3 regions of the Pantoea rwandensis genome follow, and region 2 is predicted to be linked to each of the others. Evidence: predicted binding sites of a transcription regulator. Region 2 holds the regulator's gene; each other region holds the start of a gene.

Region 1 (6,905 bases), 1.5 Mb from region 2:
GCGATTATCAAGATTGCGCAGCGCATCGGCATTCCGCTGGCGACTGTCAGCGACAGTTTGATGCACGTGCCGGCCAACAAGCGTATGTCGACGCAGGAGTGGGATGCGCTGACGCAGCACTGGCGTGAAGAGCTGGATAAGCGTATCGAGACCCTGACGCGGCTGCGCAACGATTTGGATGGGTGTATTGGCTGTGGCTGCTTATCGATGCGTGATTGTCCACTGCGCAATCCCGGTGACCGTCTGGCAGAGCAAGGTTCGGGGGCGGTGTTACTCGATCCAGAGCAAGACGAGCACAAAGGTTAATCCGCTATACTTGCCGGGAGACTTTGACCGGCAAGGAAAACCGCATGATTACCGTTCACCATCTGGAAAATTCCCGTTCGCATCGCGTGTTGTGGCTGCTGGAAGAGCTGTCGGTGCCGTATCAAATTAAGCGTTATCAGCGCGAGGACACGCTGCTGGCGCCAGAGTCATTAAAGAAAATTCATCCGCTGGGGAAGTCGCCGGTGATGACCGATGGCAATCGCGTGATCGCCGAGTCAGGGGCGATTCTGGAATATCTGCTGCAAAAATATGACCGCGAGCACTTGTTTGCTATCACGGATGAGGATGAGCAGATTCAGGCGCGTTACTGGCTGCATTACGCGGAAGGGTCGCTGATGCCGTTGCTGGTGATGAAGCTGGTGTTTGGGCAACTCGGGAAAAAGCCGGTGCCATGGATTTTACGTCCGGCAGGCATGGCGTTGAGCAAAGGGATTCAGAAGGCGTGGCTGAATAAGCAGCTGAAGCTGCACGGTGGCGTGATTGAGCAGCATCTTAGTCAGCATCGTTATTTCGCCGGTTCTCGGTTTAGCCTCGCCGATGTGCAGATGAGTTTCCCGCTGCTGGCGCTGCAGATGCGGGGATCGTTGCAAGAGATGCCCGCCACCGCGCGTTGGCTGGAAGCGATGCAGCAGCGTGCTGCGTGGCAACGTGCGATTGAGCAGGGCGGGGCAATCACGTTCAATTAATGCACTAAGGTTAGCGCGGATCGCTGTGGGTTGGGTGCCATGCCCAACAAAGGCCCGCCCGATCGCAAAGGAATAACGCATCCATGCAGATCGGCCGCGCCGTCCATGGCGCGGACGCTTTGCTCTTCGGGCGGGCCTTTGCTGGGCCTCAAGTTGATCATCGCTTCAACTCGCCGCACCCACATACGTTTGGTGCCGTTGGTGAGGAAAAATTTGGCGATAAATGGAAAAATATCGATACTTTCCAGCCAGTTCCACTCTCTTAAATTTCGCCTAAAGCAGTGTAACCACATTGTTAATCCGCATCAGTCTGCGCTTTATCCTGCCTGATAATCGATTAGTAGTTGAAAACCCCATAGCAAACGCCAGATAATCGTTTGCCTTTTCCCGTGTCCCCTTTTACGACCTGGAATACGCGGCTACGTAAACGTTTGCCTCTTTTCTCACTGAGATACCTTCACCAGGATGATGCGCAAACGCGGGCCGTGGGGCTCATTACATCTTAAAAAACGCAGAGGATTTACTATGTCTGGCGATTCACGCCCGGCCAGTGGAAAACTGGACGCCTGGTTTAACATCTCGGCACGCGGCAGCAGCGTGCGTCAGGAAATTTTGGCGGGGCTAACCACCTTTTTAGCCATGGTTTACTCCGTCATTGTCGTTCCGGGTATGCTGGGTAAAGCCGGCTTCTCGCCGACTGCCGTGTTTGTAGCGACCTGCCTGGTCGCCAGCTTTGGTTCGATCATCATGGGATTGTGGGCCAACCTGCCCATGGCGATCGGCTGTGCGATTTCCCTGACCGCCTTCACCGCGTTTAGCCTGGTGCTGGGCCAGCACATTAGCGTCCCGGTTGCCCTTGGCGCGGTATTCCTGATGGGCTTGCTGTTCACGTTGATTTCGGTCACCGGGATTCGCGCCTGGATTTTGCGTAACCTGCCGATGGGCGTGGCGCACGGCACGGGAGTCGGTATTGGCCTGTTCCTGCTGCTGATTGCGGCCGATGGCATTGGCCTGGTTGTGAAGAACCCTGCGCCGGGCTTGCCGGTGGCACTCGGCCACTTCACCTCGTTCCCGGTGATTATGGCGCTGATCGGGCTGGCGGCCATCTTTGGTCTGGAAAAACGTCGTGTGCCAGGCGGGATTTTGCTGACCATCGTAGCGATTTCAGTGGTGGGTCTGATCTTTGATCCGGCGGTGACCTATCAGGGGCTGTTCGCTATGCCGAGCCTGAAGGATGCCAACGGCCAATCGGCTATGTTCAGCCTTGATATTATGGGTGCACTGCAACCAGTGGTACTGCCAAGCGTGCTGGCGCTCGTCATGACCGCAGTGTTTGATGCGACGGGTACCATCCGTGCCGTGGCGGGCCAGGCGAATCTGCTGGATAAAGACGGTCAGATCATTAACGGCGGTCGCGCGTTGACCACCGACTCCGTCAGCAGCCTGTTCGCCGGTTTGGTCGGCGCTTCGCCTGCGGCGGTGTATATCGAATCAGCTGCTGGCACAGCCGCAGGCGGCAAAACCGGACTGACGGCGATTGTCGTCGGTCTGTTGTTCCTGTTGATTTTGTTTATGTCTCCGCTGGCCTATCTGGTGCCGGCCTACGCGACGGCACCAGCGTTGATGTACGTTGGCCTGCTGATGCTAAGCAACGTGGCGAAGATTGACTTCAATGACTTTGTCGATGCGATGTCGGGTTTGGTCACTGCCGTGTTCATCGTTCTGACTTGCAACATCGTGACCGGCATCATGCTCGGCTTTGGTTCGTTGGTGATCGGTCGGGTGTTTGCGGGTGAGTGGCGCAAACTGAATGTCGGGACCGTAGTGATTGCGATTGCGCTGGTGACTTTCTATGCCGGTGGCTGGGCTATTTAACTTTTATAACCACTGATTTCCAGATAAGTCTCTTTCTGGTCCACGCCGCACGCAGGGTTGCCCCTTCGGGCGGCGTTTTGTTTTACACTTTCCTTCGCAACAACATCGCTTGAATAAATACGATTCGCCTAAGGAAAGCATGGAAATCTTCTTTACCATTCTCATTATGACGCTGGTGGTATCACTCTCCGGCGTGGCAGCGCGCATATTGCCGTTCCAAATTCCCCTGCCGTTGGTGCAGATTGCCGCTGGTGCATTGCTGGCCGTGCCGAGCTTTGGCTTGCATGTCGATTTTGACCCCGAACTGTTCCTCGTGCTGTTCATTCCGCCGCTGCTGTTTGCCGATGGCTGGAAAACGCCGATTAACGAATTCTTGCACCACGGACGCGAGATCATGGGCCTGGCGCTGGTGCTGGTGCTGATTACCGTGGTCGGAATTGGTTATCTGATTTACTGGCTGGTGCCGGGTATTCCACTGATCCCTGCCTTCGCGCTCGCTGCGGTGCTGTCACCTACCGATGCCGTGGCGCTTTCCGGCATCGTCGGGGAAGGGCGTATCCCGAAAAAGATCATGTCGATTGTGCAGGGTGAAGCCCTGATGAACGACGCATCTGGCCTGGTTTCATTGAAGTTTGCGGTCGCGGTGGCGATGGGCACCATGGTGTTTACCTGGGGTGGTGCCAGCGTGGAGTTCCTCAAAGTGGCGGTCGGCGGTCTGGTCGCTGGCGTGGCGGTATGCTGGCTGTATGGCCGCTCGTTGCGTCTGCTGAGCCGCTGGAGCGGTGACGATCCGGCGACGCAAACTGTGCTGTTGCTGCTGCTGCCTTTCGCCTCTTATCTGATTGCTGAGCATCTGGGCGTGTCAGGTATCCTCGCGGCAGTTGCGGCGGGTATGACCATCACGCGCTCTGGCATTATCCGTCAGGCACCGCTGGCGATGCGTTTACGTGCGAATAGCGTGTGGCAGATGCTGGAGTTCGTCTTTAACGGCATGGTGTTCCTGATGCTGGGCCTGCAACTGCCGGACATTCTGGAAACCTCCGTCGCGCAGGCCAATGCCGATCCTAACGTTGAGCTGTGGATGTTGTTCACCGATGTTGCGCTGGTGTATGTCGCCTTGATGATTGTGCGCTTTGGCTGGCTGTGGATGATGCAACGTGCCAGCCTGCGCTTTCTGAAAAAGAAACCGCTGGAGTTCTCCAACTACTCTTTCCGTGAGTTGCTCATCGCTTCCTTTGCCGGTGTGCGCGGTGCAATTACGCTGGCCGGTGTGCTGTCGATTCCGCTGTTCCTCAGCAATGGCGAACCGTTCCCGGCGCGTTATGAACTGGTGTTTATCGCCACCGGCGTGATTCTGTTCTCGCTATTTGTCGGGGTGATTCTGTTGCCGATACTGCTGCGCGGTATGGAAAGCCATGACAAGTCCGGGCACCGGCGGGAAGTGCAGCATGCGCGTGCGGCGATGGCCAATGTGGCGATCGAGAGCTTGCACAAGATGGAGCAGCGACTGGAAAACGATACCGAAGAGAATATCGATCCGGAATTGTTGAAAGAGGTGAGCTTACGCGTGATCGGCAATCTGCGCCGTCGCGTGGTGGGTAAAGACGAGGTTGATCAGGCGTTGTTTGCCGAAAACCTGGAGCGTCGCTTCCGCCTGACTGCGCTGCGAGCTGAACGTGCCGAGGTTTACCATCTGCGTGCTACTCAAGAGATTTCGAATGAGACAATGCAGAAACTGCTGCGCGATCTCGATTTGCTGGAAGCGTTGCTGATCGAGAAAGAGGAGTAACGCAGGCGGCGTGCGGGCCTGAGCACCGTTGCTGCTGCCGGGCCTTCCTCGCGCCGCTGACGCGGTGCCTTCGGCTTCCACGTCGTGCCAACGGACCGTTCGGGTAAGGCCATCCAGGCCAACCCGAACTGCCAGTCGCATCCCTGCGCCAGGCCCCTGGCCCAACGTAAAAACCTCAGCGCTGCGGATAGCCCTTCCAGCAGCAGAGGCGCCCTGGCCTCCACTATCCTGCACTTGTTAACAACACGCACTGAAGCTTCAGAGCAGCCAGCCCCTGAACGACACCAGACTGCGTTCTCATCCGTCAGCTTTGCTGACAATCATTGCGCCTCTATGGGGAATTTTAATGTGCTCCGGGATTGCTACACCGATAAACGTGGCGGCGCATCAGGCCAATGTTGGCGGCAGCATTCGATCCACGCCTGCGCACTGCGCGACAGATAGCTGCCTTCACGCCAGATCAAGCCCAGGCTCCACTGCAACTCAGATTCCAGAGGCAGCCACAGCAGCGATTGCTTATCCAGCCGCTGGCAAATCGGCTCGGGTAAAATTGCCAGTCCCATTTCGGCTTGTACCATTGCTGCCAGGAAATCCCACTGCGCGCTGCGCACCGCAATCTCCGGCGTCAGCCCCTGACGCTGAAATGCTTTCATCAACTGACGATTAAGCGAGAACTCTTCATTCAGGATCAGCAGTGGATGAGCCGCCAGTTCCTTGAGACCCAGGCTGCTGCGATTGAGCCACTGCGCGCTGCGCGGCAGCAGCACGCACAAAGGATGACGCATCAGTTCCAGTGTATTTAGCGGCAAATCGGCATCAACAGGCAGCGCGGTGAGCGCAATATCCAGTCCGCCGTTCAGCACGGCCTGCTGCACGGTTAAGCCGCCGGATTCGACAATCTTCAATTGCACACCCGGATAGCGGCGGCGAAACGCGGAGATCGAACCGGCGATCTGCATCCCGACCATCGGCGGGATGCCCAGCCGCAGTTCACCGGTTTTCAATTCATTGATATCGCCAATCTGCGCTTCCAGTTGATGAAACTCCTGCAGAATCGCCAGCCCGCGCTGATACACCGCCTGACCGCTGTCGGTGAGATGCAGCTTGCGTCCCTCACGCAGCAGCAGCGTGCAGCCGAGTTCTTCCTCTAACTGGCGCAGCATTTTGCTGATGGTAGGCTGCGTGACAAACAGCTTCTCAGCGGCACGGGTGAAACTTTGCTGGCGTACCACCTCGGTGAAATAGCGTAGGGCGCGGACGTCCATAAAGTATTCCTTTTTGGCATAGTTTGAATAATTTTAATTCATTTCTTTCACAGTTTGACGCGGATTTATACTAAGCCCAACGTTTAATTCTGGGGAGAAAGAAAATGGCGCTTGCATTGAGTCCGCGCAGAACGGACATCCTGCAACGTGTTTTTGTGCCATTGCAGTTGGTGCTGTATATCGGCCTGTTTATGGCCAGCGACAAACTGGTGAGCTGGCTGCATTTGCCGCTGCCCGCCAATGTGGTGGGAATGGTGCTGCTGTTGCTATTGATCATGACGCGCGTGGTGCCGCTGCGTTGGGTGAAAGCCGGTGCCAACTGGCTGCTGGCAGAAATGCTGCTGTTCTTTATTCCTGCGGTGGTGGCGGTGGTCAATTATAGCGATTTGCTGCGCAGTGAAGGCTGGCGTATCTGTGTGGTGATTGCGGTCAGTACTTTGTTAGTGCTGGCGGCGACCTCGCTGGTGGTGGATCGTCTGTACCGCTTCGAACTGGCGCGTGCGGCGCGTAAGCAGGCACATCATGGCTGATTTCATCATTAGTCTGCTGTGTCTGGCTCTCACGCTGCTGGTCTATTACGTCAATAAACGCCTTTATCGTCGCAAACAAACACTGTTGCTGATGCCGCTGGTGATGACGCCGGTGGTGCTGGTGGCGCTGCTATTACTGACGCACGTCAGTTGGAAAGATTACATTGCCGAGAGTCATTGGCTGATCTGGCTGCTGGGCCCGGCAACGCTGGCGTTTGCTGTGCCGGTGTATGAAAACCTGGAGATCATTAAGCGTCACTGGCTGTCGTTGAGTGTCGGCGTGTTAACCGCCACGCTGGTGGCGGTGTGCAGTTCGGTATGGCTGGCGCGACTGCTGATGCTGCCGGAAACCATCCAGCGCAGCCTCGCAGTGCGTTCGATTACCACGCCGTTTGCCCTCGCAGCCGCGCTGCCGATTGGCGGTCAGCCGGAT
Region 2 (6,905 bases):
ACGCGAAGCGCTCACCACAGGCAGAAAGCGCCTGCACAGCCTGTGCAGAGAAACCGCAGCTTGGCAGTTTCGGAGAACCTTTCATGTATAACAGAATCGGGTTTTCTGCGATCTGGCGCTGAATTTTTTCAACAGTACTCATTATTGCCTTCCTTAATCCTTCACTTCGTGTTTGTTTATTGTAGCGACTTCAGCCCCACACTGAAAACGGGATTTTGCGTTACCGACCGGCTGATCGCCATGTTTGTTAAGTGCAAACAGGATAGATAACATTTTCCTATCATTAATAAGCATGAACAAATTAATAATTAGCAATAATTTCGCTGCGTTAAACAGCTGAAATCGCTCAATTTAGCGACATTATCTGCCTGGTAACAGATTAATGGAAAAAGGCCTTACCTTTTGGAAAAAAAGTGGATTAGAATTGCTTCGGCGCTGATCGTTGATCAGATTTCTCTTACTCTGCCGCAGCCTGCTTTTTGCCAGACTGCTTAACCTGTAACCGGACTATGCGTTTACTGATTACGCTTTTCATACTGGCTTTTGCCCAACTGTTCTTTAACGTGGCTTCTGCTTCCCAGCATGCCCCGATTAATGCCAGTTTGCATAACGCCGAGAAAAAAAGTGCGCGCGAAGATGAGCGCCGCAAGCGACGCCCGGTTAAAACAACGGCTAAAAAGTCTCGCCTGACTACCGTGCAGAAGCTCAAGCTGAAAAAGCAGAGTAAAACCGAAACCGCCTTAAACAAATCCAGCCGCAAAAAATCCCTGCTGAAGTCGCCATTGAAAAAGTATGGCCATCAACGTCTCGCGAAAAAGTCCCCTGATATGGACGATGACGTTCAGGGACTCACCGGTATCAAGATGAGTAAATCCCACCGCCTGCGCTACCAAAAGGCACGCGAAACCGCGATGACGAAGTTGATGGGACAACTGGGCAAGCCTTACCAGTGGGGGGGCACCTCACCTCATACCGGTTTCGATTGCAGTGGTTTGGTGTGGTACGCGTATAAGGATTTGGTGAAATACAAATTCCCGCGCACGGCGAATGAGATGTATCACCTGCACGATGCCGCACCTATTAAGCGTGAGATGCTGGAGAAAGGGGATTTGGTATTCTTCCGCATCAATAATCGCGGGACTGCCGACCATGTGGGCGTTTACCTCGGCAACGGTAAATTCATCCAGTCTCCACGCACCGGTAAAGACATTCAAATTAGTGCATTAGGCGAAGACTACTGGCAGAAACACTATGTGGGTGCGCGCCGTATGATGACACCAAAAACTATTCGCTAATTGTTGCGCAACAACATCCTGTGGCTCTCGCCACAAAAAAAGCCGGACGCTTAATCAGTGCCGGCTTTTTTTATTGATGCGTTTTGAATCAATGAAGAATGGCAGTGAAGCTAAACGCAATAATCATCAACAGTGCGCCAACCGTGGTCATTAGCGCCAGCTTTAAATCTGTACTCATCACTACTCCTTAGTCACACATTTATTATGGTTAAAACAATTTTCGCACAGCGGTGGGCAAAAATCTCGTCTTATCCGCGTTGGCTTGCTAGAATCGCCGCCTTTCGTTGCGCAACTGATTTTGCGCATGCTGTATTTACAGCCTGCTGAAGTGATTTTCCCTGCCTGAAACGGCAGATTTGCCCCCTTTTTAGGGCGTAAAACCCTTCGCAGACGCAAACGTTTAACAATATACTTATCAGTAAGTTGCGATAAGCCGGGGAGTACCTTTTTCATGGCAACAATTAAAGATGTAGCGAAACGCGCCGGTGTATCAACTACCACTGTTTCGCATGTCATCAACAAAACGCGTTTTGTCGCAGAGGAAACGCGTAACGCCGTATGGGAAGCGATCAAAGAGCTGCACTATTCGCCGAGCGCCGTTGCGCGCAGTTTGAAGGTGAATCACACCAAAACGCTGGGACTGTTGGCCACCTCCAGTGAAGCGCCCTATTTTGCCGAAATTATTGAAGCCGTTGAGAACCACTGTTTCGAACGCGGCTATACCTTGATTCTGGGCAATGCGCATAACGATTTACAAAAGCAGCGCGCTTATCTGTCGATGATGGCGCAAAAGCGTGTGGATGGTCTCTTAGTCATGTGCTCCGAGTATCCTGACGATTTACTGCAGATGCTGGAAGAGAACCGCAATATCCCGATGGTGGTCATGGACTGGGGCGCCTCTCGCGGCGACTTCACCGATACCGTGCAGGATAACGCCTTCCACGGCGGTTATCTGGCGGGTCGTTACCTGATTGAGCGCGGTCACCGTGATATTGGTGCCATTCCGGGCCAAATGGAGCGCAACACCGGCGGGGGGCGCCATGCGGGCTTCCTGCAGGCGATGAGCGAAGCCGGTGTGACTGTGCGGCCGGAATGGGTGGTTCAGGGCGACTTCGAGCCAGAATCAGGTTATCAGGCGATGCAGCAGATCCTTAATCAGAAACAGCGTCCGACCGCCGTGTTCTGTGGTGGCGATATCATGGCGATGGGCGCGATTTGTGCCGCCGATGAGATGGGGCTGCGCGTGCCGCAGGATATCTCCGTTATTGGCTATGATAACGTGCGCAACGCGCGCTATTTCACCCCGGCGCTGACCACGGTCCACCAGCCGAAGGCTCAGTTGGGCGAGAAAGCACTGGAAATGTTACTGGATCGTATCACCAGCAAACGCGAAGAGCCGCAAACCATAGAAGTGCAGCCAACATTGATTGAGCGCCGCTCTGTGGCGGACGGTCCATTCCGCGATTACCGCCGTTAATGCTGATTTTCGCTGAGCCATTCGTGGTTCAGCGTTTCAGCATCGCCGAGATAGGCGAGTAACCACTCCAGCGCGGGTGACGCACGCTGTTCTGACCAGCTGACGCAGCAGGGGCTTTCCGGAAACGGCTGCGGCAGTGATAACTCCACCAGCGCGCCATTGTCGAGTAAAGGTCGCGCGAGGTGGCCTGGCACCATGCCCACGCACAATCCCGCCTGCAAACAGTCCATTCCCGTTTCCCACTCTGGCACCACTAAACGCCGCTGATTATCCAATGTCCAGGTCATGCGTCGTGGTAATGCGCGAGAGGTATCTTCCAATACCAGCGATGGCCAGGCACGCAGCGCTTCTTCATTGAGTTCAGCATGCGCGGCCAGAGGATGGTCGGGACTGACCACACAACGCCAGTTAAGGGCACCCATGTCCTGAAACGCAAAACGTCCGCCTACAGGGATCGCCTGAGTGGCGCCAATCGCCACATCGACCCGCCCGTCCGCTAAGGCATCCCATACACCGTTAAATACCTCGTAGCTGATAATCAATTCCATATCAGGGAAATGACGGTAAAAGTCCTTTACCATTTGCCGGGTACGCTGTGGTTTTACAATGCAATCCACGGCAATACTGAGTTGTCCGCGCCAGCCATTCGCCAGTTGCTGGCACTGCCTGCGGGTTGCCAGCATTTTTTTGATAACAGATCGCCCTTCCCGCACAAAATGCTCGCCTGCAGGGGTTAAAACCACCTCACGGTGCTGACGCTCAAACAACGGCACGGCCAACCAGGTTTCCAGCTGACGCACCGTGTAGCTGACGGCAGAGGGCACGCGATGCAACTCCTGGGCCGCAGCACTAAAACTGCCATTGCGCGCGACAGCGTCCACCACTTCCAGCGCATATTCAGACCACATATTTTTGCCTTCAAAAATTTTAACAGCACTGCGCAAATATTAGCGTTTCACAAAGAATGACGCACTCTTTTACACTCCCCGGCGTTCAATCTGCCAATGAGAATCACTATGTTGTCGTCAAAAGGATTTATTCCCTACCTTGCTGTGCTCAGTATGCTCGGCTTCCTCGCTACGGATATGTATCTGCCCGCCTTTGGGGACATGCAACGCGACTTCGCCACCGCACCGGGCACCATCAGCGCCAGCCTCAGTCTGTTTCTCGGTGGATTTGCCTGCGCGCAGGTATTCTGGGGACCGCTGTCAGATCGTTTTGGACGTAAACCGATTTTACTGGCAGGTTTGACGATTTTTGCCCTGGGTTGCCTGGGGATGTTATGGGTGACGGACGTCAACATGATGCTGGCACTGCGCTTTGTGCAGGCAGTTGGTGTGTGCGCCGCTGCCGTCAGTTGGCAGGCACTGGTGGTCGATCGCTATCCTAAAGCCCAGGCTAACAAAGTGTTCGCCACCATTATGCCGCTGGTTGCCCTTTCCCCCGCGCTGGCCCCTTTACTGGGAGCGTGGCTGATGGGCCATTTCCACTGGCGCAGCATCTTTATCGCGCTGACGATCATCACCGTGCTGCTGATCATCGGAACCTTGCCACTTGCCGCGCCTAAAAAAACCAAAGCCGATCATACCCCGCAACCCGGCTGGCTGAATCTGTTCACCACGCGTGTTTACAGCGGCAACGTGCTGATTTACTCGGCGTGTTCTGCCAGTTTCTTTGCCTGGTTAACCGGTTCGCCCTTCATCCTGGCGTCAGCGGGTTTAACCCCCGCCGATATTGGTCTGAGCTATATTCCGCAGACCATTGCGTTTCTGATTGGTGGCTTTGGTTGCCGTGCGATGCTGAGCCGTTATCAAGGGTCACAACTGCTGCCATGGCTGTTGGTGCTCTACAGCCTGAGCATTTTGAGTCTGTTTGTCGTCGCGATGATGCCCGCGCCCTCTTTGATTGCACTGCTGCTGCCCTTCTGCGGCATGGCACTGGCGAATGGCGCCATCTATCCGATTGTGGTGGCCACTGCATTAGCGCCCTTCCCACATGCCACAGGTAAGGCGGCAGGCCTCCAAAACCTGCTGCAACTGGGCTTATGCTTTATTGCCAGCCTGCTGGTCTCGGCCGGATTACAACAAGCGCTTTACAACACCACACTGGTGATGGTCGCCACGGTAGTTCTGGCATGGGCCGGTTTCATCTGGCAACGCAGCCTAAACGCACAAAGTGATATTGCTCACACCTCCTGTCCCTGCGAAGATAATCACTGATGCAACGAATATCGTTAGCAAACTAACGATAACCCGTTGAATATTGACCCACGTGAGCATATACTCAGTGGGTCAGCATTTCTGCAACAAATCAATAACATAATTGCATTATTTTTAAGCGACTCTGTCGCTGGGATGGCGTCTGCACGATCTTCCTCTCCTGATTGATGACAGACATTTCTATTCAGATTCATACCTCTGTAAAACGTCGGATATCTGGCGCACGGATTTTCCGTGAGTTCTCTCACAGGCCTTAGGAAATTGACTATTATTTCCACAGGTTCAAATCGGAAGGGTGATGGAGAAGCTATGAGTTCATCGTGTATAGAAGAAGTGAGCCTTGAAGAAAACCACTGGTTTCGCATCGTCAACGAATTACTGGAACGGGCTGATGTTGCAGTCAATGGCACACGCCCCTGGGATATTCAGGTCAAGCATCCGGATTTTTTCAAACGTGTTTTGCAGGAAGGATCGCTAGGTCTGGGCGAAAGTTATATGGATGGCTGGTGGGAATGCGAACAATTAGATGTCTTTTTCCATCGCGTTCTGCAACACCATCTGGATAAACAACTCCCGCGTCATTTTAAAGATACCTTGCGTATTGCGGCCGCGCGTTTAACCAATTTACAGTCGAAAAAACGTGCCTGGATTGTCGGGAAAGAGCATTACGACCTCGGTAACGATCTTTTTTCACTGATGCTCGATCCCTTTATGCAGTATTCCTGCGGTTACTGGAAAGACGCAGAGACACTGGAACAGGCTCAGTCTGCCAAGCTGGATATGATCTGCCGTAAATTGCAGCTTGAACCTGGCATGACGCTGCTGGATATCGGTTGCGGCTGGGGCGGATTGGCGGAATTTGCCGCACGCAATTACGGTGTTAAAGTGCATGGTGTGACCATTTCCGCAGAACAGCAGAAGTTGGCACAGCAACGCTGCGAAGGGTTGGACGTCACCATCTTGCTGCAGGATTACCGCGATTTGAATTTGCAGTTCGATCGCATTGTATCAGTCGGTATGTTCGAACACGTGGGGCCGAAAAACTATGCCACTTATTTTGATGTTGCCGATCGCAATCTCAAACCAGACGGCATATTTTTACTGCATACCATTGGTGCCATCACCACCGACATGAATGTTGATCCCTGGATTGATAAATACATCTTCCCCAATGGATGTTTACCCTCTGTGCGCCAGATTGCGGATGCCAGCGAAAAACATTTTATTATGGAAGACTGGCATAATTTTGGTGCGGATTATGACACCACATTAATGGCATGGCATGAACGGTTCCTGGCGTCCTGGCCGCAGCTTGAAGAAAAATACGGCGATCGCTTCAAACGGATGTTCAGTTATTACCTCAATGCTTGCGCCGGCGCTTTCCGTGCGCGTGACATCCAATTGTGGCAGGTGGTCTTTAGTCGCGGTAAAGAAGGGGGTTTACGCGTTGGGCGTTGATCAATGACAGCAAGAGAAAAGGCGCCGCGGCGCCTTTTTTATTGGATTACTCTGCGTCTGCGGCTTGCGCCAGCGCAATGGCCGCAGCTTCGCGCTGAGCCAGCACGCGTTCCACCGTCTCGACAATCGCCTGAGTATGGGGATCGATCTCAATATTCACCTTATGTCCCAGTTTTTTCGCACCCAGCGTGGTGCGCTCCAGGGTTTCTGGAATCAGATGCACGCAGAATTTACTCTTGGTGACGTCACCCACGGTCAGGCTGATGCCATCGATACCGACGAAACCTTTATGCAGGATATATTTGATCTGAGAAGCATCCTGCAATTTAAACCACACTTCACGGTTATTTTCTGACTGAATGATTTTGCAGATTTCTGCAGTGGTCATAATATGGCCAGACATTAAATGTCCGCCAATTTCATCACTGAACTTCGCCGCGCGCTCAATATTCACTA
Region 3 (6,905 bases), 1.5 Mb from region 2:
GCCGGGTGAAGCCAGCCGTCAGTTTGATCAGCTGGAATCGGGCGTCACGCGAACGCGCCATCTGGTGACGCAGTTGCTGAATATCTCGCGCCAGGAAGATCAGTCGGTGGTGGCCACGGTGGAAACCATCCAGCTCGATGATCTGCTGAAAGAGAGCATTGAGCAGTTGATGGTCGTCGCCGATAAACGCGGTATTGATATCGGATTTAATGGCACCACGCACTATCGCCTGCAGGCCAGCCGTTCCGATTTGCGTAGCCTGTTTGATAACCTGATCGGCAACGCGATGTTGCACACCCCGGAAGGCAGCCTGGTGGATGTGCTGCTGCATCGCGTGGGTAATCACACGGTGGTGGATATCGTTGATAACGGGCCGGGCATGCCGGAATCCTTTATCGAACGCGCCTTTGATCGCTTCACTCGTTCGCCAGATGTGCAGGCGCAAGGCAGCGGTTTAGGCTTGTCGATTGTGCGCAGCGTGGCGCAGAAGCATCAGATGCAGGTCGCGCTGTCTAACTGCCATAACGCCCAGGGGCAGATTTCCGGCCTGCAGGTACGCGTTACCTTGCCATGACCAACGTGTCGCTACCGCCTTGAATATCAGGCGCGGTAGCGGCTATTGAGCATTGAGCATTGGGCTTTGAGCTTTGGGCTTTGGGCTTTGGGCTTTGGACTTTGGGCCTTGAGCCTTGAGCTTTGAGCCTTGAGCCTTGAGCCTTGAGCCTTGAGCCTTGAGCCTTGAGCCTTGAGCCTTGAGCCTTGAGCCTTGAGCCTTGAGCCTTGAGCCTTGAGCCTTGAGCCTTGAGCCTTGAGCCTTGAGCCTTGAGCCTTGAGCCTTGAGCCTTGAGCCTTGGGTCATTTTCCACATCCTAAAACTCCCTCGGCACGCGATAAATCACACATTTTTCCACTATTAAATCCCAAAAACACACGATGTATCGTGCCGCCCTATCCTCTATCCGCATCTGACCTCTTTGCCACCGTACGCGACAACGTAAACGGTTGCGGGGTTCCGTTCGCCACACAGCATTTATGTGATCATAGTCACATATTCAGTGAATCAAAATGCAACACATTTTGACAAACGTGATCAAAATCTATTTCCTATCGCTCTGTTACAGGCACATTACGCACATTTGAAAATTCGGCGATTCAGACCGGATAAAAACAACACACGGCCCATCCCCTGGGATCGATTTCACTCGATTGCGGCGCAACCGCAGCAATCACTAGCATGTGGTTAATAAAATAATGAAATTTAAAGCATTGATAGCAGGGGCCTTACTGGCCAGCAGCTGGACCGGCGCGGCACAAGCGGCAGACAGCGATCCGCAGTATCTTTCAGACTGGTGGCACCAGAGCGTTAATGTGGTGGGTAGCACCCACACCCGCTTCGGACCGCAGTTCAACAATGACGTGTATCTCGAATACGAAGCCTTTGCTAAAAAAGACTGGTTCGATTTCTACGGCTATGCGGATTTGACCAACTTCTTTGGCGTGGGTAACAGCAACGCTAACGGCATTTTCGACCACGGTTCGCCGCTGTTCATGGAAATTGAGCCACGTTTCTCAATTGATAAACTGACCGGCACCAGCCTGGCATTTGGTCCGTTTAAAGAGTGGTACTTCGCGAACAACTATATCTATGACATGGGTCGCAACGCTTCACAGCGTCAGAACACCTGGTACATGGGTCTGGGTACCGACATCGATACCCATAGCGATATCGGCCTGTCTCTGAACGTTTATGCTAAATACCAGTGGCAGAACTACGGTGCAGCGAACGAAAATAGCTGGGATGGATATCGCTTCAAAGTGAAATACTTTGTGCCGATTACCGATCTGTGGGGCGGCAAGCTGAGCTACATCGGCTTCACCAATTTCGACTGGGGTTCAGACCTGCGCGATGAGACCGGTCCATCACGTACCAGCAACTCGATCGCGTCCAGCCACATTTTGTCGCTGAACTACGATCACTGGCACGTTTCTACCGTGGCACGTTATTTCCACAATGGCGGCCAGTGGGCAGATGGACAGGAGCTGAACTTCGGCAACGGTCCGTTTGAAGTGAAATCGACGGGCTGGGGTTACTACCTGGTCGTGGGTTACAACTTCTAATACGCTGATGCTATAGCGGCGCAATTTTCGCGTGTTTCTGAAGCCTTAATATCGCTTCAGAAATGCATTAAATTGCGCCGCAACGTTGCTGACGGGCTGTAAAAAACCGGGCCGTCAAATTTGCGGTTTATAAGCATTCACCATCCAGGGCACCCCGAATTTATCGGTAAACATGCCAAAACCGTGCGCCCAAAACGTCGGTTCCCACTTTTTCGTCACTTCCCCACCCGCTGACAACGCGTCAAACCAGCGTTTACCCTGCGCTTCATCTGGCGTGGATAGGCTCACGGAAAATCCGGCGTAGTCTGTTTGTTGTGCACCATCGCTCATCATCAATTCACCCTGTCCGATACGCAAATGGGCATGCATGATTTGTTCTGGCGAGAAGGTCGCGCCAGAGGGGCAGCCTTCATCCTCAACAGGGGTTTCATCCGGCATGTCACCGAAGGTCATTTTAAACAGCAATTCGCCGTCAGTGGCCGCGAGATAAAAGGCAATCGCCTCTTCACAGCGGCCGTTGTAAAACACATAAGGTGTAATTTGCATGGTCAGTTCTCCACAATTGGAACGTCCAGTGCAAGTGTAGTGGGCAATAAGTAATCAGCTGCGAGCCAGGCCGCACTCTTACCTTTGTTGACAATAGCGGCGGAACAGTTGAGCCATGTATGCACTCATTGGCGTCAGCGCGGTGTCTTTCCGCTGGATCAAATAGAAAGTCGCTTTCGGCAGCGGATCGTCAAGATCGAGGGCAATGAGCTGGCCACCGTGCGTCGGATCTTCGATGACATCACGCGAGATAATGCTGACAAAGTCACTTTTCGCGACCAGGCTGGTGCAGGCCATAAAGGTTTCGCAGGTCACTACGATCTTTGGTGCCATACCGCGTTCGCCAAAAAGATCGTGCAGCAAGCGGTAATAACTCCCTTGCGGCGTCGGCATGGTCCAGTCGCAGTGCTGTAATTCCGCTAACGAGCGGGCGTGCGCCATCGGGTGCCCTTTGCGCATCACCACCTGATAGTCGCGCTGCATCAGTCTTTCAAAGATCAGCTCCTGATCAAGGTGATGCTGATCGTAAGTATTAATGGTGAAATCCAGCGCGCCCTGCCGCAATTCATGCACCATCGACACCAGTTGCCCCTCAACAATGCGCACCTTCACCAGCGGATATTCACGATGAAACTGAGTGATCACCTGCGGCATGATGGTACGCGCAATGCTGCCGCCCACGCCGATATTCACTCTTCCACCCGCCAATCCCAATCGCTGCTGAATATCTTCCTGCGCCACACGTAGCTCTTCCAGCACCAGACTGGCGTGGCGGAAAAAGTTATCACCGATATCCGTCAGCGTGACGCCCTGCTGACGACGTTCGAACAAGCGCGCACCGAGTGCCAATTCCAGTTCCTGAATCGCTTTGGTCAGCGCAGGCTGTGAAAGTCCCGATAAGCGGCTGGCAGCACGAATACTGCCCTGGCGGGCCACATCGACAAAGGCGCGCAGCTGATGAAGTTTAAGGTTGGCAGGCATAATTTTTGTGATAACCGTTGTTTATCAGTGACAAGATATTCGCATCTTATGCGCACCAATACCATTGTGTAGATTCGGGATAATGCATAAAAAACCAACACAAAGGATATGCCGATGAAAACCCTCTCCGACCTCGTCAACGCGCGGATTCCACAGATGCAAAGCTGGCGTCGCGATCTGCACCATTTTGCCGAATCGGGCTGGCTGGAGTTCCGTACCGCAACGATAGTGGCAGAAGAGCTGCATCGTCTTGGTTATCAGCTTAAGCTGGGCCGTGAAGTGATCGATGCCGATGCGCGCATGGGACTGCCTTCTGATGAAGTGCTGGCGCAGCAGGAAGATCGTGCACTGGAGCAAGGCGCCCTGCCACAGTGGATTTCACACTTCTCGGGCGGTTTCTGCGGCGTGGTCGCCACGCTGGAGACCGGCCGTCCCGGCCCGGTGATGGGTTTTCGTGTCGATATGGATGCGCTGGACCAGAACGAAAGCCGCGATGCTGACCACATCCCCACTCGCGAAGGTTTTGCCTCCTGCAATTCCGGCATGATGCACGCCTGCGGCCACGACGGCCATACCACTATCGGCCTGGCGCTGGCGGGCGTGTTGATGGAGATGAAAGATCAGCTCAGCGGCACGATTAAAATTATCTTTCAGCCAGCGGAAGAAGGTGTGCGCGGTGCAAAAGCCATGGTCGCTGCGGGCGTGGTGGATGATGTGGATCTGTTTACCGCTATCCATCTCGGCACAGGCGTGCCCGCAGGCGAAATCGTTTGCGGCAGCGATAGCTTCCTGGCCACCACCAAACTGGATGTCAATTTCACCGGCGTAGGTGCCCATGCGGGCGGTAAACCAGAAGAGGGTCGTAACGCCTTGCTGGCCGCCGCGCAAGCCACACTGGCGTTACACAACCTGCCACAACACAGCGGCGGTGTAGCACGCGTCAACGTGGGTGTGTTGCAGGCGGGATCCGGACGCAACGTGGTACCCGATTATGCCCTGATGAAAGTGGAGACCCGTGGCGTCAGCAATCAGGTCAATGACGACATCTATCAGCAGGCCCTGCGCGTGATTTCCGGTGCGGCAGCGATGTATGGCGTTGAGTACGACATCAAACTGATGGGCGGCGCGCGCAGCTGCACCCCTAGTCAGCCGTGGGTCGACTTTATTCATCAGCAGGCCGATGCCATGGGGATTTTCAGCTCGGTGGTGGATACCAAAAAGCAGGCGGCGGGTTCGGAAGATGCCACTTACATGCTGGAGCGCGTACAGCAGCGCGGCGGCCAGTCATCGTATGTGATCTTCGGCTGCGACCTGGCAGCGGGCCACCACAACGCGAAGTTCGATTTTGACGAAGCGATCATGGCCACCGCAGTGCAAACGCTCGCCACCTTAGCGCTGAATCAGGCGCAGTTTGGAGGCCAGCGATGAGCCATCACGACTTTATCGATCATTACATCAACGAAAACCAGCCGCGCTTTACTGCCCTCAGCGATGCGATCTGGGATGTACCCGAAACGCGCTTTGAAGAGACGCAATCCGCGGCGATTCTGGCCGATGCGCTGGAGCAGGAAGGCTTTACCGTTGAACGTGGTGTGGGCAACATCGACACCGCCTTTATCGCCAGCATCGGCAGCGGTAAGCCGGTGATTGCCATCCTTGGTGAGTTTGATGCGTTGGCCGGTTTGAGCCAGCAATCGGGCTGTGCCACACCGCAAGCGCTGGTGGAAAACGGCAATGGGCACGGCTGCGGCCATAATCTGCTGGGCACCGCCGGACTGGCCGCTGCCTTTGCCATCAAGGCATGGTGGGCCGAAAACGGCCAACGCGGCACACTGCGCTTTTACGGCTGTCCGGGCGAGGAAGGCGGTTCCGGCAAAACCTTTATGGTGCGCGAAGGCCTGTTTGATGATGTCGACGCGGCAGTGACCTGGCATCCCGAAGGTTTCAGCGGCATGTTCAATCTCAGCACTCTCGCTAATATCCAGGCCGCTTTTCACTTCAAAGGAGTGGCTGCACACGCGGCTAACTCACCGCATCTGGGACGCAGTGCGCTGGATGCCGTGACGCTGATGAACACCGGTGCCAACTTCCTGCGCGAGCACATTGTGCAGGAAGCGCGCGTGCACTACGCCGTGACCAATACCGGCGGCGTCTCCCCCAATGTAGTGCAAGCCGATGCTGAAGTGCTGTATCTGATTCGCGCGCCAGAACTCGATCAGGCACAGGATATCTATCAGCGGGTAATCAACATCGCCAAAGGCGCGGCCCTGATGACCGACACCACCATGACGGTACGCTTCGACAAAGCCTGCTCCAACTATGTGCCGAATCGTGCGCTGGAAGCGGTGATGGAGCGCAACTTGCATCAGTTTGGCTTGCCCGAGTACAGCGCGGAGGAGCAGCAGTTCGCCGCCGAGATTCGTGCCACGCTAACAAAGGACGATCTGCGCAATGCGCGTTTGAACGCAGCGCGCACTGGCGGTGAAGCCGGTATCGCCTGGACCGAGGCGCTGGGCGACAAAATTTTGATGGACGAAGTGGCACCCTACGCCGTGACGCGTGAGTTGCTGTATGGCTCAACCGATGTCGGCGATGTGAGTTGGGTGACGCCAACCGCGCAGTGCTTTGCGCCCTGCTTCGCCTTTGGTACGCCGTTGCACACCTGGCAACTGGTGGCGCAGGGCCGCACCTCGCTGGGCCACAAAGGCATGTGCCTGGCTGCCAAAGTCATGGCCGCCACCGCGCTGACCTTGTTACAGGATGAAGAAGCACTGGCACGCTGCACAGAAGAGTTCCGTCGCGTACGCAGCGAACAGCCTTACAGCTGCCCAATTCCGGCGGATGTGACGCCATCGAAGTTGTCATCCTGAGATAAACGCGGTGCTCAGATTCAGTGCGCAGAAATGCGCACACTGCGGGACTTGGGCGCAGTTGTAAGGTTTACCGAAGTTGGAAGGTTTACCGCAGTTGTAGTGGGCGCATTTTTGCGCCCAGAAATAGCCAAAACACTATAAAAAATACAGCCCCAACGCGGGCATGCAAATACAACAGACATGACGAGGAAATACCGATGGAAGTGACCACGGAGAACCGCAGCCCAGGGAAGCTGTTTAGCTGGATTGAGCGGGTCGGCAATAAAGTGCCCAACCCGTTCTTACTGTTTGTCTATTTGATCGTGGTATTGATGGTCGCCACCGCGATCATCAGCTATTTCGATCTGGCAGTGAAAAATCCCACCAATGGCGAATTGGTGCGGGTCA

What was found. Region 2 encodes PurR, which represses purine synthesis genes. Its sites were predicted from a motif close to CANGCAAACGTTTGCNTG; they were not measured.
Region 1: a site for PurR is predicted at 1,434-1,451, ahead of LH22_RS00555 (NCS2 family permease). Genes of this name have one in related genera too.
Region 3: a site for PurR is predicted at 992-1,009, ahead of LH22_RS00410 (nucleoside-specific channel-forming protein Tsx). Genes of this name have one in related genera too.

Annotation. Positions count from the first base shown of each region.
Region 1 covers NZ_CP009454.1:123,426-130,330, reverse strand. Annotated here, with positions in the region: gene soxR (redox-sensitive transcriptional activator SoxR) at 1-306, shown strand, start outside; gene LH22_RS00565 (glutathione S-transferase family protein) at 351-1,013, shown strand; gene LH22_RS00560 (hypothetical protein) at 1,097-1,279, shown strand; gene LH22_RS00555 (NCS2 family permease) at 1,539-2,888, shown strand; gene LH22_RS00550 (Na+/H+ antiporter) at 3,028-4,677, shown strand; gene LH22_RS00545 (LysR family transcriptional regulator) at 5,040-5,942, opposite strand; gene LH22_RS00540 (CidA/LrgA family protein) at 6,047-6,472, shown strand; gene LH22_RS00535 (LrgB family protein) at 6,465-6,905, shown strand, end outside.
Region 2 covers NZ_CP009454.1:2,944,065-2,950,969, forward strand. Annotated here, with positions in the region: gene LH22_RS13390 (Grx4 family monothiol glutaredoxin) at 1-145, opposite strand, end outside; gene LH22_RS13395 (C40 family peptidase) at 510-1,295, shown strand; gene LH22_RS20620 (YnhF family membrane protein) at 1,384-1,473, opposite strand; gene purR (HTH-type transcriptional repressor PurR) at 1,747-2,772, shown strand; gene punR (DNA-binding transcriptional activator PunR) at 2,769-3,680, opposite strand; gene punC (purine nucleoside transporter PunC) at 3,789-4,991, shown strand; gene cfa (cyclopropane fatty acyl phospholipid synthase) at 5,301-6,449, shown strand; gene LH22_RS13420 (riboflavin synthase) at 6,496-6,905, opposite strand, start outside.
Region 3 covers NZ_CP009454.1:83,586-90,490, forward strand. Annotated here, with positions in the region: gene LH22_RS00400 (sensor histidine kinase) at 1-574, shown strand, start outside; gene LH22_RS00405 (hypothetical protein) at 617-868, opposite strand; gene LH22_RS00410 (nucleoside-specific channel-forming protein Tsx) at 1,252-2,118, shown strand; gene yjdN (VOC family metalloprotein YjdN) at 2,233-2,664, opposite strand; gene LH22_RS00420 (LysR family transcriptional regulator) at 2,743-3,645, opposite strand; gene LH22_RS00425 (amidohydrolase) at 3,760-5,073, shown strand; gene LH22_RS00430 (M20 family metallopeptidase) at 5,070-6,515, shown strand; gene abgT (p-aminobenzoyl-glutamate transporter) at 6,716-6,905, shown strand, end outside.